4 regions of the Sporomusa sphaeroides DSM 2875 genome follow, and region 4 is predicted to be linked to each of the others. Evidence: riboswitches for the same ligand, from Rfam matches in the RefSeq annotation. Region 4 holds a riboswitch; each other region holds the start of a gene.
What was found. A riboswitch is a leader RNA that binds a small molecule or an ion and turns the genes downstream of it on or off. The one in region 4 is predicted to bind cobalamin.
Positions count from the first base shown of each region.

Region 1: linked by a shared signal. The riboswitch ahead of SPSPH_RS03410 (TonB-dependent receptor plug domain-containing protein) and the one ahead of cobT (nicotinate-nucleotide--dimethylbenzimidazole phosphoribosyltransferase) in region 4 are both predicted to bind cobalamin.
Region 2: linked by a shared signal. The riboswitch ahead of SPSPH_RS05255 (nicotinate-nucleotide--dimethylbenzimidazole phosphoribosyltransferase) and the one ahead of cobT (nicotinate-nucleotide--dimethylbenzimidazole phosphoribosyltransferase) in region 4 are both predicted to bind cobalamin.
Region 3: linked by a shared signal. The riboswitch ahead of SPSPH_RS03155 (HD-GYP domain-containing protein) and the one ahead of cobT (nicotinate-nucleotide--dimethylbenzimidazole phosphoribosyltransferase) in region 4 are both predicted to bind cobalamin.

Region 1 covers NZ_CP146991.1:757,113-761,281, reverse strand. The annotation lists gene SPSPH_RS03410 (TonB-dependent receptor plug domain-containing protein) at 33-2,081, opposite strand; cobalamin riboswitch at 2,199-2,379, opposite strand; gene SPSPH_RS03405 (MerR family transcriptional regulator) at 2,721-3,560, shown strand; gene SPSPH_RS03400 (hypothetical protein) at 3,724-4,056, opposite strand.
Region 2 covers NZ_CP146991.1:1,209,251-1,213,419, reverse strand. The annotation lists gene SPSPH_RS05260 (sensor histidine kinase) at 1-227, opposite strand, end outside; gene SPSPH_RS05255 (nicotinate-nucleotide--dimethylbenzimidazole phosphoribosyltransferase) at 362-1,396, opposite strand; cobalamin riboswitch at 1,547-1,743, opposite strand; gene SPSPH_RS05250 (iron-containing alcohol dehydrogenase) at 2,076-3,209, shown strand; gene eutJ (ethanolamine utilization protein EutJ) at 3,261-4,076, opposite strand.
Region 3 covers NZ_CP146991.1:695,656-699,502, reverse strand. The annotation lists gene SPSPH_RS03165 (sirohydrochlorin cobaltochelatase) at 1-797, opposite strand, end outside; cobalamin riboswitch at 1,025-1,205, opposite strand; gene SPSPH_RS03160 (hypothetical protein) at 1,246-1,944, opposite strand; gene SPSPH_RS03155 (HD-GYP domain-containing protein) at 1,983-2,555, opposite strand; cobalamin riboswitch at 2,842-3,010, opposite strand; cobalamin riboswitch at 3,313-3,494, opposite strand.
Region 4 covers NZ_CP146991.1:4,146,274-4,150,442, forward strand. The annotation lists gene SPSPH_RS19130 (nicotinate-nucleotide--dimethylbenzimidazole phosphoribosyltransferase) at 128-1,186, opposite strand; gene cobT (nicotinate-nucleotide--dimethylbenzimidazole phosphoribosyltransferase) at 1,179-2,225, opposite strand; cobalamin riboswitch at 2,348-2,533, opposite strand; gene SPSPH_RS19140 (ABC transporter substrate-binding protein) at 2,693-3,859, opposite strand.

The DNA.
Region 1 (4,169 bases), 1.6 Mb from region 4:
AGCCGACATATGCCGGCTATTTGCTTTTAAATTTAATATTTATGTTTAAAAGTTAGTAAGAAATTTAATGGGGTTGCATAATAATTCGTTCCCGTGTGGTTTACAATATCGTTTCTATCCAACAGATTGTCTACAGTCAAAGAAGCTTCATTGTTTTCATCCATTTTGTAAGTGGTGCTCAAGCTAGTCAGTAAATATGGCTTCATTTTTTGAGAATGCGCAGTAGCTGTTGCGGCAACACGTTCTGTTAAATAAGTTCCATTCAAGCTTGTACTCCATTTATCCTTTTGATAAGTTACTCCTCCTGTCAATTGCAGACGTCCATATTGTCTGTCCCAGTATTTTTTCACTCTCGGATCATTGCCTTTAGCTTTTGTTTGAGGATTGCCATAATTAATCCCCCAGCTATATGACCAGCTATTTTCCCCGCTTATATCACAGGTTAACTCAACGCCGGTGTTCTTAAAATCTTCATTCGTATATTTTGATATTCCTGTTGTCGAGTCCCAGGTCGCAGTAATATTATCGGTAATATCAATATGATACACCGCCGCCTTCCACCTATGACCACCATCTATCTTCTTCCAGCCGAGCTCATAATTAACACCGGTTTGCGGCTTTAATTCCGGTGCCGGCAACAGATTGTAGGCGCTGCCGTATATTTGCTTAAAGGTAGGCAAAATAAACGACTGGCCAATACTGGCGTATATATTATCCTTTTCACCTAATTTGTGAATAAATTGTCCGGATGTGCTGAAATTGTTGTAATTTGCATCTTGGGCAGCACCGGCAGTCCAGGTTTCACGGGCACTTAAGATGAAAGAGTTCGCATCACTGAGTTTTTGTTCCCATTGTCCGTAAATACCATAAACCTTTCTTTCCTGCTCTGTTTTAGTCCCAACGATGTGTTTAATCTGATTAAAATATTCATTTTTATATGTAAATCCAAAAATAGTATTGACCCTGTCATTTATCTGCCAATGTTTCTGGGCGTCAATCCCGTAAGTTCTATCCTTTTGATCGACTTTATCAGGCGCGGGACTCAGTTTTCCAGAACTATTATAATTAGCAAACCCTCTTGAAGTAGGCTTATTGTGATTATAATACAAACTGGCTTTTAGATTTTCATCACTATATCTAAGCTGTGCTATATTATACTTGTTTGTATAGGTTTTATCATTTTGTAAATCGCCTGCTTGCGCATCCAATAATTTCTTCCAGTTATCGCCAAACCAGGTCTGATATCCATTTTCATTGTCCATATAGTTATACGAAAGCGATAACTTATCATTAAAATTATATTCTACTGATACACTGTCTTTATCAGAACCCCTAAAGGTAGTCGTTCTGTCCCCTGCAGCACTGTTAGTAATTTGAATTTTATCCAAACTGCCCCATCTTGTCTTACTGTAGCTCAGATTCAATTTTCCCATATTAAAGGTTGCATTGTGATTTTGCTGGCCATAATTGCCAAAACCTGTCGATATCGTATTATCAAATTGCTTTTTCATAATAATATTGATAACGCCGCCCATGGCTTCACTGCCATATAAAACCGCGCCACCACCTTTTACAATTTCCACCCGTTCAACATTTTCCACCGGAATGGAATCCAGATAGTAGCTGCCGGACATATTAATCGGGACTCCATTTACTAAGACCAATGTGCCATTACTTACGCCGCGGATAATAATTGGATTGGACATAGTAGAATAAGGATTTCCGTTAGGTCCATAAGTACTGTAGGAAAAACCGGAAATTTTTTGCAAAGCCATTTGTATATTCTCAGCACCGGTATTTTTTAAATCTTGATTCGTCAAAATGGTAGTAGAAGCCGGAACCTCAACATCAGGTTTTTCAGAACGGGTAGCCGTTACAATTATCGAATCAAGGGTAAAATCCTCCACTGCACCGGCAGCCAAAGCTGCCGGCCCTCCCCCACAGCATAAGCCGGTAATGATGGCCGTGACTAACATACGCTTTTTCAGAACGCTTTTCTTTTTCATCCTCATTCTTCCTTTCATAATAAAATAAAAAACTCCCGGCCATGACAGCCGGGAGGATTCTACAGCAACAGCCAAATAAAAACTCCTGGTCTAGAACCAGGAGCAAATTCAGCAAAACAACAAAACTCACCTGGAATATATTCCAAATAAGCTAGTGTAACTGTAATCTCCTCCCCATCACTCGTGGGTAAAACGGCGATCTTTAGACAGGCAGTTCTCCTGGCTCTGGATCATAGCTCTCCCAAACCTTCCCAGGACTCTCATCCCAGTGGTATTTTGGTTTGCTCCCCATTACAGTGGCGGGACCGCGCCGGTCTTGCACCGGACTTCCCTATTAAGCCCTTTACAGGGCACCTGTCTAGCAATATTCAATTCACATCAGAGAAGAACACTTAACTCAATATACAACTTCACTTCACCATTTTAGCAAACATTATCAAAAATCGTCGTTTTTAGAAGATATATGTCAAAATTTACTCTGGATTATAAGGGTAAACTATATACCGGTCATATAGTCAAGTCTTTTTTCCCAGGCCTGACCACTTTTGTTATCCCGACATAAGAGGAGCTAGCTTTTATCCTAAATAAAAACTAACCTTTCTTGACACAAACCCAATTCATCATTAATAATGGGGATAAAAGAAGGTTTTAGGTTCAACCATTGTTTTATGCACCTGGATTCCTATATGTAATAAGCGTAGGAGAATACAACATATGACAATTAACAAAGAAAACTATATTACCGCCGGTGAATTGGCCTCTCTCTATGCTATTCCCAAGCAAACCTTGCTTTATTACGACAAACACGGACTATTAGTTCCAGCCTATGTCAGCGAAAACGGCTATCGCTATTACTCGGTTTCTCAATATCTCTTGCTGGAAATTATTCTAAATATGAGGAAATTAAATATTTCCATTCAGGGCATAAAGAATTATCTGCAAGATCGCAATGTTGATAATTTCGAACAGATATTACTGGCGAAAGAAAAAGAATGTGATAAAATTATAGAAGATACGCTAAACATTAAAAAGAGCTTACATTTGTCTTTACAAACAATAGAAAAAATACGCAAAACCCGGTTCAATCAAATTCAAGTAAACTTTCAAAAAGAAAAAATTCTATTTGTCAGTGAACCTTTAACCGAAACCATGTCTTTGCGGGAACGGTTCAGGCTTCTGTCCAAACATAATCAAACCGCCTTCTCCAAAAAACACTTCAAGGAATTTACTACCGGCTGGATCATAGATAAAGATGATTTTTTTGCAGAAAAATTTAATAAAACAATACAATATTTTACGCCTGTTTCTCATTCCATTCCTAAGAAGCACTGCTTTATCCGTCCGGAGGGATTATATCTCACCATACGCTTCCAAGGAACTTATTACCAACAAGTAGCTTCCGTATATAAGGAAATCCTCGATTTTGTGCAACGCAATGCCTTGCAGATTGTCAGTAATGTATATGTTTTCCCGCTGAAAAACCACTGGCTTACTACTGATACAAAAACATATATCAATCAAATCTCTTTTCAGGTGGAGTACACCACCTGCTAAAACAAAAGGCGGAATTGGGCTCAGTTTCTTTAACTAAGCTCAATTCCGCCTTTTCCATCATTTAGGGTATACTCAGGCATTTCATGCTCCTTGAACTGGATCATCATTGCCTAAACCTTCCCGGACTCATAGCTTTCATAGCCTGGCATAAGCTTACCACCAGTTAATCAACTTTGTGATGACATTTTCCTGCCGTATTTCCCGAGAGAATATTCCGGTAAATTTCATGAGCTTCTTCAGGATTTTTGCCATTTTCTAACGCCTTCCGGGCATGAATCACTGCGGTGCGGTATTTTTTGTGTGCCTCATCTTGAGAAATGTTTTCGATATTTTTAGAGTCGAAATTCATTACTTTGCGAAAAATCTCATGAATTTCTTCCGAATTTTTCCCGGCTTCTCGCGCCAGTTGAACATGCTTTAGTGCACTTTCATAACGATGCTTGGCATGCGGTTCATTAGGAATTTGATACTTAGGATGCTTTCTTTCCGTATTCATTATTTTCACCCCTTAAAATATAGCTTTTCTGTCTACTTTACTCTATATAGCGGTCATATAGTCAAGCTATTCTTTAAAAGTCGTTGTTTCACAACAAATACATAAACACAGTC
Region 2 (4,169 bases), 2.0 Mb from region 4:
TTGCGTCCGCCCCGGTCATCACAAGCCTTGCACCGCTCAAACCCGTCGGGAAAGGAACGAACATAACAGCAAAAATCAGTAAATTTGCTGGGTTTGGTTACAGGTGCACCGTTTGCATCAACAGTAACAGCAGCGATACCGGTGGCTTCCGAAAATTTATTTTGTATCTCCTGCAGGCTCTGAACATTAATAATCTCGTCAAGGCTAAACCGTTTGCCGTTATGCACAAAACATCCCCCCTACCCAAACTATAGATAGCATAAAAGAAATCAGCATTGTAATTTTCCTGATAAGGGGATATTTTGGCTATTAGCACTGTCAATTCCTGCTATAAATTGACAGTGCTCCACCAAAAATAATATCATATGGCCGTCAAATGCTGCGAATCCGGGTTGCTGACCGCAAAATCGGCAAGCCTGGCCATAGTATACATGGTATACGCCATCGTCCTGAGCATTGAGACCATTAAAACAGCTCCCGTCCCCTCCCCTAAAGCCATGTTGGCTCGAATTGGCACATCATCGGCCAAAATATTGCCTAACAGCAGGGCATAGCCCATGCCCGGCTCTTTGGACATATGAGAAGGCAGGCCATAGGCTTCCACTTCTCGATTTATCCGGGAAGCACAGGCAAAGGCTACCGCGGTGATAAAGCCATCGATAACAAACGGAATCTTGCGCCTGGCGCACTCTGTCATCCCGGCACAGATAGCGACAATATCAAAACCGCCCACACACCGCAGGATATCTTCAATCCTGCAGAAGGTTTCCCGGTGACGCTCAACTCCTTTGGCCACAACCACGCATTTTCGCTTTAACATATCGGTAGTCGGAGCGCTGGCACCATAACCGACAACAAACTCAGGGAGTATCCCGGTCATTGCATGCAGTACGGCTGAGGACGTAGTGGTATTGCCAATCCCCATTTCACCAAAGGATACTAAATTAGCACCCTGAGTATCAATAGCATACCCCGCCATTTCCTCGCCAACCCGCCAGGCCTCGTCAAATTCGGCTTGAGTCATGGCTTCTGTTTTCATAAAATTCCTGGTTCCCGGCGCCACCCGCCGGTATATGCCTGCTGTTTTTGTATTGTTGATGCCGATATCAATTACCGAATACGGAACATGATTGGCCTGGCAAAAACAACTGATCGCCGCCCGGCCATCCACCATATTTTGCGCTTGCAGGTAAGTAATCTCACTGGGAAAGTCCACTACCCCCTCTTCCACCACGCCGTTGTCGGCAGCAAAAATCAAGTGATATGGTTTTATTTCCGGATGCATGGTCCCCCATGCAAGCAACAGTTTTTTAAACAGCTTCTCCAATAGTCCCAGGCTATCCGGCGGCTTTGCCGCACCATTGATTAAATTGTCTACTTTAGCCCGATAATCCATACTTACGCCCCCTCATTTTATACTTATCCGGAAGAACCGCTGATGCACGCCTTATAACCTCCAGCATTTAAATTAAAAACCCAGCCCCAAAGGGCTGGGTTTTACTTTCATAAAATCCTGTCCTTCCGGTACTACCTCTGGCGCGGAGGTAAATAACAGCCAAAACAGGCAGGTCTCCTGGCTTACGGATAATCAGAACCCCTGGCCTTCCCGATTACCGGTGGCTTGGTTTGGGTGTTCCTCCCCGATTACAGTGGCGCGACCGCGTCGTTTAAGGATTGTGCATCCTTCCGAGCTTCCCTATTCTCCTCTTACTGCTAAGAGGCACCTGTATGGTGGCAGATATGCAATTATCCATCTACTTTTTTTGCACACTTCTACAGTCAAAACCATTCTCCTGTCAGTATATGCAGGGTTCGCAAGATGTTAAAGCATTTAGTCAAAATAGTTCTATTTTCCCCCGCTGTCCCGGCCTGTCCGGTTGTCCGGCAAACAAAAGCGCTGCCGCAGGCATTTGCCTGCCAAAATAGTTATCCCTCGTCATAGTATGTCATTTTTTTGCGGTCCTTTCGCTGCCTGTCCTTCACAAGCTTGCACAAACAGCAAAATGATGGTATCGTTTTAGAAAATTACAGAGCAAGGGGAGGCCGTTGCCGTGCAAAAAATCCATGAATATTTTATGACACCCATTAGTATTTTGGGCACAGGCTGCACAGAACGGATTGCCGGTTACATTAAACCTATGCTGTTTAGAAAAGCACTGATTGTCAGCGACAAAACACTCGTTGAAACCGGGCTGATTGACAAGCTGCTGGCATTACTTGATGCCGAAGGTATTTTTTACATAATCTATAAAGACGTTTCACCTAATCCTACGGTAGCTCAGGTAAATTACGGGTTAAAACTGTTCCGGGATAACGGCTGCGACTTTTTGATTTCTTTTGGCGGCGGTTCTCCTCATGACTGCGCCAAAGCCATTGCGCTATTAGCTGCCAATGGCGGCGAAATTGCCCACTATGAAGGTCTCAACAAATCCGCCAAGCGGTCCGCCCCCCTTATTGCTATCAATACCACTGCCGGTACCGGCAGTGAATTAACCCGCTTTTGTGTCATTACCGATGAAGAGCGGCATGTAAAAATGACTATCAATGATTGGCATGTTACCCCCATTATTGCTGTCAGTGACGCCGAACTTATGCTGGACATGCCTCCCGGTCTAACGGCCGCAACCGGTATGGATGCCCTGACGCATGCCATTGAAGCCTATGTTTCCACCAATGCTACCCCGGTAACCGATTGCAAAGCCGTTAAAGCCGTGGAATTAATCAGCGCCAATTTAGTGACCGCCTACCAAAGCGGCCATGACTTACCCTCCAGGGAAGCCATGGTCTATGCCGAATATCTGGCAGGTATTGCCTTTAACAATGCCAGCTTAGGGTATGTCCATGCACTTGCCCACCAGCTTGGCGGGTTCTATAACCTGCCGCATGGTTTATGCAATGCCATCTTATTGCCTGCCGTCATGGAATTCAACCTGCCGGCAGCCGTAACCAGGTATGCTGATCTGGCCCGCGCCGCCGGGATTGACACCACAGGCTTACCGGCAGAAGCCGCTGCAAAACGCTTCATCCAGTTGGTGCAGCAGCTCAATAAGGCGCTGGAATTACCGGCAAAACTACACGAACTGCGGGGGTTCAGAGCCGAAGATATCCCCTTGCTGGCGGAAAATGCCCTGAAGGACGTTTGCAGCCTAACCAATCCCCGCCAAGGCTCACAGCAGGATGTGGAGGCCATTTACCGGTCAATCCTGTAAAACCTCCCATAATAAAAGGTCTGACCCCAGTCGGGTCAGACCTTTTCCTTATTAGCCAAACATAGCAATACCCAGCGGTGTTACCAATAAAGGATGGGGGGGAACGTGGACTTTGCGGCCAAAAGCTTTGCTGAATTCAGTTTCAAACCCTTGCAGACAGGCAGTGCCTCCCACCACATAAACAGGATAGTCATGATATTCCTCTTGTCCGGCCAGCATAGCCGTTACCACTGCAGCCATCTTTTCAATAACAGGCAAAATAACCGGCATAATCCTGCGGTGCTGGGCAGCATCCCGTTTGAGCAGTTCCGCTTCCTCAAACGGCATTTTATAAGCTCCGGCCAAAACCAGCGATACATGCGTACCGCCGGTTGGTTCGTCGGCTGTGAATACCAGCTCGCCATTACGCAAAACAGCAATTCCGGTAGTGCCGCCGCCGATATCCACCACAATTCCATGGGTAATACCCAGGGCCCTGGCAGCCGCTACCGGCTCGTCCACCTGACAAACAGGCTCCAAACCGGCTCCGGCAATAACATGACCGCAGGCTAAAGCATTGCGTCCCACCGTTCCCGGCGGAATGGCGGTAGCCCCTTTGTCCAGGGTAATACCCATACGTGCTTCCACTTCGGCTTTTAATTCCTCAACAATCAGCATCGCCCCCCGGAAGTCAACAACCAAGCCATCCCTGACCACCGACGCCCAACGCAGACTTCCTGCTACGGGATTACCTGCTTCATCGGCAACAACCAGTACAACATCGGCAGTCCCCAGGTCGACACCGACTTTATAAGGGCCGGGTAAATCGGCTACCGTTTTTGTTTCCATCAGCTCATGCAATTTATAAATTTTTTCATAGGCTTCCATGTTTTATCCCCCTCGCCGTGCAACTTCATGAAACAGTACCCTTTCTATCTGCTGTTCCCTGCAATAACACGAAATACCTGTTGCCATAACCGT
Region 3 (3,847 bases), 1.5 Mb from region 4:
TGGCTTTTTGCTGAATCCTCTTCATCACCGGCCATATCGTTGGTAGCATGGTCACCGGCTACCAGCATGAACGGCATAAGAGTAACTTTTTTTACTTTGTTGGCTTTTAATTTAGCCAGCATATTGTCGAAGGACGGATACCCTTCCACGGTGAACAGATATACGTTTTTATAGCCTTCATCCTGTAATTTAAGCTGCATGGCGGCATAAGCCGAATTTCCGGGATGGCTGCCACCATGTCCCATCAGTACAATGGCTTCGTCTTTTTTCTGTTTGGGGAACTGGTTTTCTAATGCTTTAGCAGCAGCTAAATAGTCATCAGGTTTCTCTTCTTGTCCCATAAAATACATAATAGGTCTGCCTAACGCAATTTTGTCAAAGGTTTTAGCGGCTTCATGATGTTTTACAACACCCTTCACCAAATCAAACTCTTCACCGGCAGCAATATGCAGCGGCTGAACAATAACTTCATTAAAGCCTTCGGCTTTTAAACGGTCAAGCGCTTCTTTTTCGGTATCGATTTTCACGCCGTCACGTTCAGCAATTCTTTTAATGATAATCCGGGAAGTAAAAGCCCGGCGAACTTCGTACTCGGGAAATTCTGCTTTTATTTTGGTTTCAACAGCTTCAATGGTTGTCTTTAAGGTTTCAGGATACGTAGTACCAAAGCTTACAACTAAAATAGCCTTTTTGCCTGCCTGAGCCGGTGCAGCCGCTGCCAGTGACGGAACCAGACTTACGCAGCCAAATACAGCCAGCATGCACAGGGTGGTGATAATCGAATAGATGTTTTTCATTGGCCAAAAACAACTCCTTCATATTTTTTGAGTACCGGACACGCCTTCGTTACCAGGATGATGGGAGCAGCCTGTGATTAAAACAGCAAACCTCTCAACCGTAGCGGTGAGAGGTTTGAACAGTAGCCCGAACAGAAAGCTCCTGGTGTGTAAACCAGGAGCGAATTAGCCAGTTACGCCATAAAAGCGCCTACTATAATCCCCTCCCCATACCTCGTGGGTAACAAACGGCGATTGTCAGATAGGCAGTTCTCCTGACTCCGGATCATAGCCTGCTTAAACCTTCCCAGAAAATACATCCCAGTGGTATATCTTAAGCCTGCTCCCCGTTACAGTGGCGGGACCGCGCCGGCATTTAACCGGTCTTCCCTATTAAGCCTGTAAGGCACCTATCTCTAACATATGTAGTTTTCTTATGAAATTAGCATAACACTGCAGGAAGTGATTGTCAATCCATATTAAGCTGAATCGTATCTACTATATCACGATAAATCAGCTGAATATTGTAATCACCGATACCATAATGCGGATATTTCTCGTTTATTTCTTTTATTACAAACGGTTTATCTTTGTTTTCTTTAACCATTTTTGTTATGGCTAACCGAATATCACTATTAGCGGAAATATAGTTTGTGTACAAGTTAATTCCTGCGTTTAATTCTGCAAAAACCGGATACTTTTCTCTTGCTGGCCATCTTTGCAAGAGAACCTCCCGGTATATCTCGTAATATCCCGCAGGGTTAATTTGATAGGATATAAGTATTATGTCCTGCAAACTATCATATTGCCAAAAATCGTGCCGGATAATATGCAAATGCACTTCCCCCTGATAGTTGCTGGCATCCAGATAGGCGCACAAGGTTAAAATATTCATCTGACAAAACATATCGGCATCAAACCATAATATAATCTCCGAATACGAGTGACTTAATAATGCCTCTAGTTCTGTCACCGTCAATTCGTTATAGCGCTCATAATCAACCTGTAAGGTTTCTGCCCGTAATTGAAAGAATTCCTCACTAAAAATTGTCTCCGCGCATTTCCCGGTAATCATGGATTCATTAAACGCAATAATCTTCTGGCCTGAAATGCCTTTAGTCTCTAAATAGGATTTCAGTATTGAGCCGTTAGCAATATGTAAAATCATACTACACATCCCTCTTATATTATCTGATATCAACCGGTTTATGCGAAATTAGCAACCGCTTTTAGTGTTTCTACTTTCCTTATATAACTGACAAATTGCCGGCACAGCCACGGATCAAACCGTGTCCCGGCGCAGGTTTCCACTGCTTGCAACGCCTGGCGGCCGCTTAGATTATTCGTTCCTTGCCTGTTTGTCATCTCATCGAAAGCATCGCAGATAGAAAGCATTCTGCTTAAAAAGGGAATTTCGGCTTCTTTCAGGCCTTCCGGATATCCTGTTCCATCATACCGTTCATGGTGATAACGAACAATAGGACTTATTTCCTTCAGCCCCACACTATTAAGGATGACCCAGCCATATACCGTATGAAGTTTGTGCATATCCTGTTCGTCGTCTGATAATGGTTCAAGTTTATTAAATACATTGCCAGGCAGGCACAATCTGCCGATATCATGCATTAAGCCACAATAATATGCTATTTGTATTTTTTTATCGGAAAACCCCATACAATCCGCCCATTCCAGCATGTGCATACCAACACTTTGACAATGCCTCAATGTAGCGGGGTCATAGTTGTGAAAAAGTTCCATTAACTTTTCAATTCTCCTCATTGGTATCCTCCTTGTTTATAAACCGTCTTAGTCAGTCAAAACCGTTAAAGCGAAGGGCAGGACCCACGACAGTGATGGGAGCATTACGCTATTATCTCCCGCTGCAATATTGCGGCATCCCCTGGAAAGCTGCGAGCCATAACACAAAAGTCTCCCTGCTGAAAGGCAGGGAGACAGACAAAACAGTAGCTATACCGATAAAATTCCGGCGTATAACATACGCCGGGACAAAATAAGCACAAGCCAAACTGCTGCGCTAATCCCCTCCCCATCGCTCGTGGATAAAACGGTGATTATCATATAGGCAGTTCTCCTGGCTCTGGATCATCGCTGGCTCAGGCCTTCCCAAGAGTGACATTTTTTGAGTTTGCTCCCCATTACAGTGGCGGGACCGCGCCGGTATTGCACCGGCTTATCTATTAAGCCTCGCAGGCACCTATACTGTCATATTAAGTTTTCCCGGTGTATTCAACTGCTCTTGCCACGCTATTGGTTGTTGAATACAATTTTTATGTTAAAGTATAATTGTAAAAAATTAGGGCCAAATTGGCCCGCGCGCCAGCGGCGCAAAAGTTCGAAAGGAGCGTTTTGAGAAGAATGTCCTGAAGAAATATTAAAACTCCCAACCGTTGAAAAGCTGGGAGTAATAATCAGTAGACTAATAGAAAGCTCCTGGTTTATATACCAGGAGCGAATTAATCAGCTACGCCATAGAAGCGTCTACTGTAATCCCCTCCCCATACCTCGTGGGTGAAAAACGGTGATTGTCAGACAGGCAGTTCTCCTGACTCCGGATCATGGCTTGCTTAAACCTTCCCAGGAAATACATCCCAGTGGTATAACTTAAGCTTACTCCCCGTTACAGTGGCGGGACCGCGCCGGCTTCTAACCGGACTTCCCTATTAAGCCCCTAAGGGCACCTATCTCGAAATATTTAGTTTATCCTTGCTATGCATATGACTATACCATATCCGGAAATACCTGTCAATACCGCCCTGACAAACAGTCATTTAAGAATTCATTTATATTAAATCAACCAGGGGTACTCTTGACGGCAATCAACCACATAATCAAGATATACCGTATTGTCTTTAATCTTGTAAATAAAGAGGTAACGTTTGTCCACAAGCAGTTTCCTATAGACATTTGCGATCAATAAGTCATGCCCCATGTTCGGGAAACTTTTGCAAGAATTTTGCAGATTCAATTATACCTAGTCTTAGCTTATCCGCTGCCTGGGAACTAACTTGAGCGACAAAACGGACATGCTGCACAAGCATTTCCCCCGTTCG
Region 4 (4,169 bases):
TGCACCGGTTACTGATAAAGTAGACTTAGCTTCAAGTGGGGTTTTAACCCCATCTGAAGGTTAGTCATCGGACAAAATGCATAAAAAAGAACAACAGCTCTTGTCTGTTGTCCTCTGAAAATTATACTTAATCTCTGACTGCCTTGGTTTGTTTCAAAGCGCCCGGTCCGTCCTGCGCTACGGCGACTTCGGCTTCACCGAAGGTTTTCATATCATTGATTACATGGAGCGAAGCGGTAATAAGCGACATTCCTAATGCGGCGCCTGTCCCTTCACCTAGGTTCATGTCCAGCTTCAGATAGGCCGGAAGTCCCAGCAAACCGAGAACTTCCCTATGTCCCGGCTCGGCGGCAAAATGCGAACCAATCAGATAGGCTTTCACCGCCGGCGCCATTTGTACGGCAAGCAGGGCGGCTGCACTGGTGACAAGGCCATCCAGCACTACGGCGGCCCGCCCGGCAGCCGCCCCAATAATTACTCCCACCAGGCCTGCCATTGACAAACTGCCTACTTTTGTCAATACATCCAGAGGATCCTGTTTATCAGGCTCATTTACCACCCAGGACCGCCGGATAATCACCCGCTCACGGCCGGTGAGGTTTTCCAGCGGCTGTTCACTATAGCAGGAGGCAACCGCCAAACCGGAAATTGTGCCGGCTATGCCCATTTCACCCAGTCCGATTACCTGCACACCGCTGGCGATGGCCTCTGAAGCCGTTTGGATTCCCACCTTGACGGCCTGTATTGTTTGCGTTCTGGTTAATGCCGGACCTTGCAGCATATTTGCCGTACCATAAGCAATTTTTTCATGCCGGACTTGCGCGTATGGCGGCAGCCCGGCGGCAACGCCGATATCCACCAGGACCAGCTTGGCCTGCGCATGTTCGGCAAAGCTGTTAATCACAGACCGGCCCTGGCAAAAATTATTAATCTTTTGGACGGTTGGTGTTTGCTCATATCTGCCTCTGGCTGCCAGGGCGGCTTCGCTGTCGGCAGCCATAATGATAATGCTTTTTTCCAGATTGCGGGGACGGGGATGGCCTGTAACCCCAGCCAGCTGCCGGGCAATATGTTCAAAAGAATGTAAACTGTTAAGCGGCTTGGTGAGGTTATCCAATCGCAGTTGACAGCGCTCCATCGCCTGCTCATCCAAGGGTTTGATGGTTGCCAGAATATCGTTAAACATGAGCCTGCCCTCCCCGGTTACTGTTATCAAGCAAGGTAACGGCTGCCTTCAACATGTCAATGGCGACTGAAGCGCCGATGCCTTCTCCCAGCCGGACCCCCATGTCGACAAACGCTTCCCGCCCCAGACAGCGCAAGGCAATGATATGGGCCGGTTCACCGGATAAATGGGACGCAAACAGGTATTCTTTGCTTACAGGCTGGATGGCATGGGCAATCAAAGCCGCCGCCGTGGTATTAAGGCCGTCAATTATGACAGCACAGCGATTAGCGGCAGCACCAAGAACAACCCCGGCAAGGGCTCCGATCTCAAACCCGCCAACCTTGGCCAATACATCAAGCCCGTCTTTGGCATCCGGTTTATTAACCGCCAACGCCTGGCGGACAATGGCAAGTTTTACCTGCATGCGGCTGTCCGATATGCCGGTCCCCCGCCCGGTAATCTTGTCCGGCTCCAGGCCGGTAAACGCACCGACAATGGCAGCACTGGCCGTCGTATTGCCAATGCCCATTTCCCCCAGGCTAAAACAATTGTAGCCTTCACTCACCTTACTGTTGACAATCTCAATCCCGGTTTCGATTGCCTGTACAGCCTGCTCCCGGCTCATGGCCGGCCCTTGGGTAAAATCCTGAGTCCCATAAGCAATCTTCCGGTGCCACAGTCCGGGAACATAGGATAAGTCACCTGCCACCCCAACATCCACCACCACCAGGTCAGAACCGCTGAAATTGGCAAAAGCGTTGGCACTGCCCCCTTTGGCGATAAGATAATTGGCCGTCATATGCATAGTAGTTTCCACCGGATAGGCACTGATACCCTGCCGGGCAACTCCATGATCTGCAGATGTTACCACCATGCAGCTGCGGGGCAGGCGCGGCTCGGTCTCACCGGTGATGCCTGCATACTGTCTGACCATGTCTCCCAACCGGCCAAGGCTGCCTGCCGGCTTGATCAGACTATCCAGCTTATCCTGTACCTGCTGAATAATCACAGTATCCGGGGCAGTAATTTTCACTAAGGTATCTTGCAGTAAACTCATAGCAACCTCCCATTATGTTAAGTAAAGAAAACACGGCTTGCGCCAAACCTTAGGCAAAAAACAGGGGGCAAAAATAAAAGGCTCTTTTGGGCAATCCCAAAAAAGCCTTCTTTTCCATGAAGGATGTAAAACGGTGTAAGGCAGGTCTCCTGGCTCCCGGTTCATCAATACTTACGCCTTCCCCTTGACGAGTGGCCTGTGTAAGCTCTCCTCCGGTACAGTGGCGGGCCCGCGCTTATGTATGGTGTGGCCATACTCAGACTTCCCTATTCTCCCCCGGTAGTAGTACCTTGTGTCACCATCTAATCTCAAATTTTAAGTGACACAAGATACTAGCCGGCGGCACCTTAACCGTATTATGCAAAATTTCCTTAATTATAACAGAGTCCTGTAAATACCGTCAATATGAACAGGCCGGGAATATTCCCGGCCTGTTTTCTGAAAGCATGATTATCCGCAGAACCTGGCTACGGCTTAATGGTGTCTTTAAAGACTTGCTTGCCATCTTTCATTTCAATAATAACGGCATTTTTCTCTGCATCATGGGTGGCATTTAAGGTCGTCGCACCAGTGATAGCAGCAAAATCTTTGGTGGCGGCAAGCGCCTCACGGATCTTAGCCGGCTCCACACTGTTAGCGCGTTTGATGGCGTCAATCAGCAGATTGGCGGCATCATAACCCAAAACAGCCAATGCATCCGGCACTAATCCATACTCTTTTTTGTAAGCTTCAACAAAAGCTTGTGAGGTGGGACTGGTGTTATCCACCGAGTAGTGGTTGGTAAAGTAGGTGTTATTTAACGCGGCGGCTGTGCCAATTTCTATTAGTTTAGGCGAATCCCAGCCATCACCGCCGATAATGGGAACAGTAATGCCCAATTCGCGCGCTTGTTTTACAATTTTGCCTACTTCCTCATAATATCCGGGCACATACAGCACTTCAGGATTAAGGGCTTTTATTTTGGTTAAAATAGTCTTGAAATCCTGGTCCTTTTGCAAATAGGCTTCTTTGGACAAAACCACGCCGCCGCCTTTAGTAAAGGCCTCTTCAAAGAAGGTGGACAGTCCTTTGCTGTAATCACTGCTATTATCCACTAAGATAGCGGCCTTTTTAAGGTTTAAGCTATTGAGGACAAAATTAGCTCCTACCGTCCCCTGGAACGGATCAATAAAGCAGACGCGGAAAGTATAGTCTTTTACCTTATTGGTTTTTTCATCCACCGTTACTTTCGGATTGGTTGCCCCTACTGCTAAAAGCGGAACTTTGGTTGCTTCAGCTACACTGGAGGCAGCAATGGCGTTCGAACTGGCAAACATACCTGTGATGGCGACTACCTTGTCCTGAGTTGCCAGTTTGGTCATAGCGTTGGCGGCTTCAGAAGGTTCACTCTTATTATCGGCAACAACGGCGGTTATTTGTTTGCCAAGCACTCCGCCTTTGGCATTGGCTTCTTTAATAGCCATTCTGGCACCATTAGCAGAAGAAGTACCCATGGTTGCGTTACCGCCAGTCATTTCATTTAGAACACCAATTTTGATGTCATTGGAAGCGGTCCCGCCGCAGCCTGCCATAACTCCTGCCATTAACAGCACAACGGTTAGTACGGCTACTAATTTTACACTTGTTTTACGCATTACCCAATTTCTCCTCCCTTTTTTTGACCCATAAACCGCTTGCTTTTTGCCAGGCTCGCACTTGGCCGGCTAATAAAAGCAACGATTTTTTATAAAGCAGACTTAGCTTCAGGTGGGGTTTTAACCCCATCTGAAGGTTAGTTCGCCCTTATCCAGAGACTTAGTCGCTCTTACTCCCACCTGGAAAGGTGGGAGTCTTAGAGCGAGTTAGTCATCGGATAAAGTAAACTTAGCTTCAGATGGGGGTTTTCAGCCCATCCGAAGCTAAGTCTCCCTTAACCAGAAAAAATTAGACTGCCTGTTTTTTTGA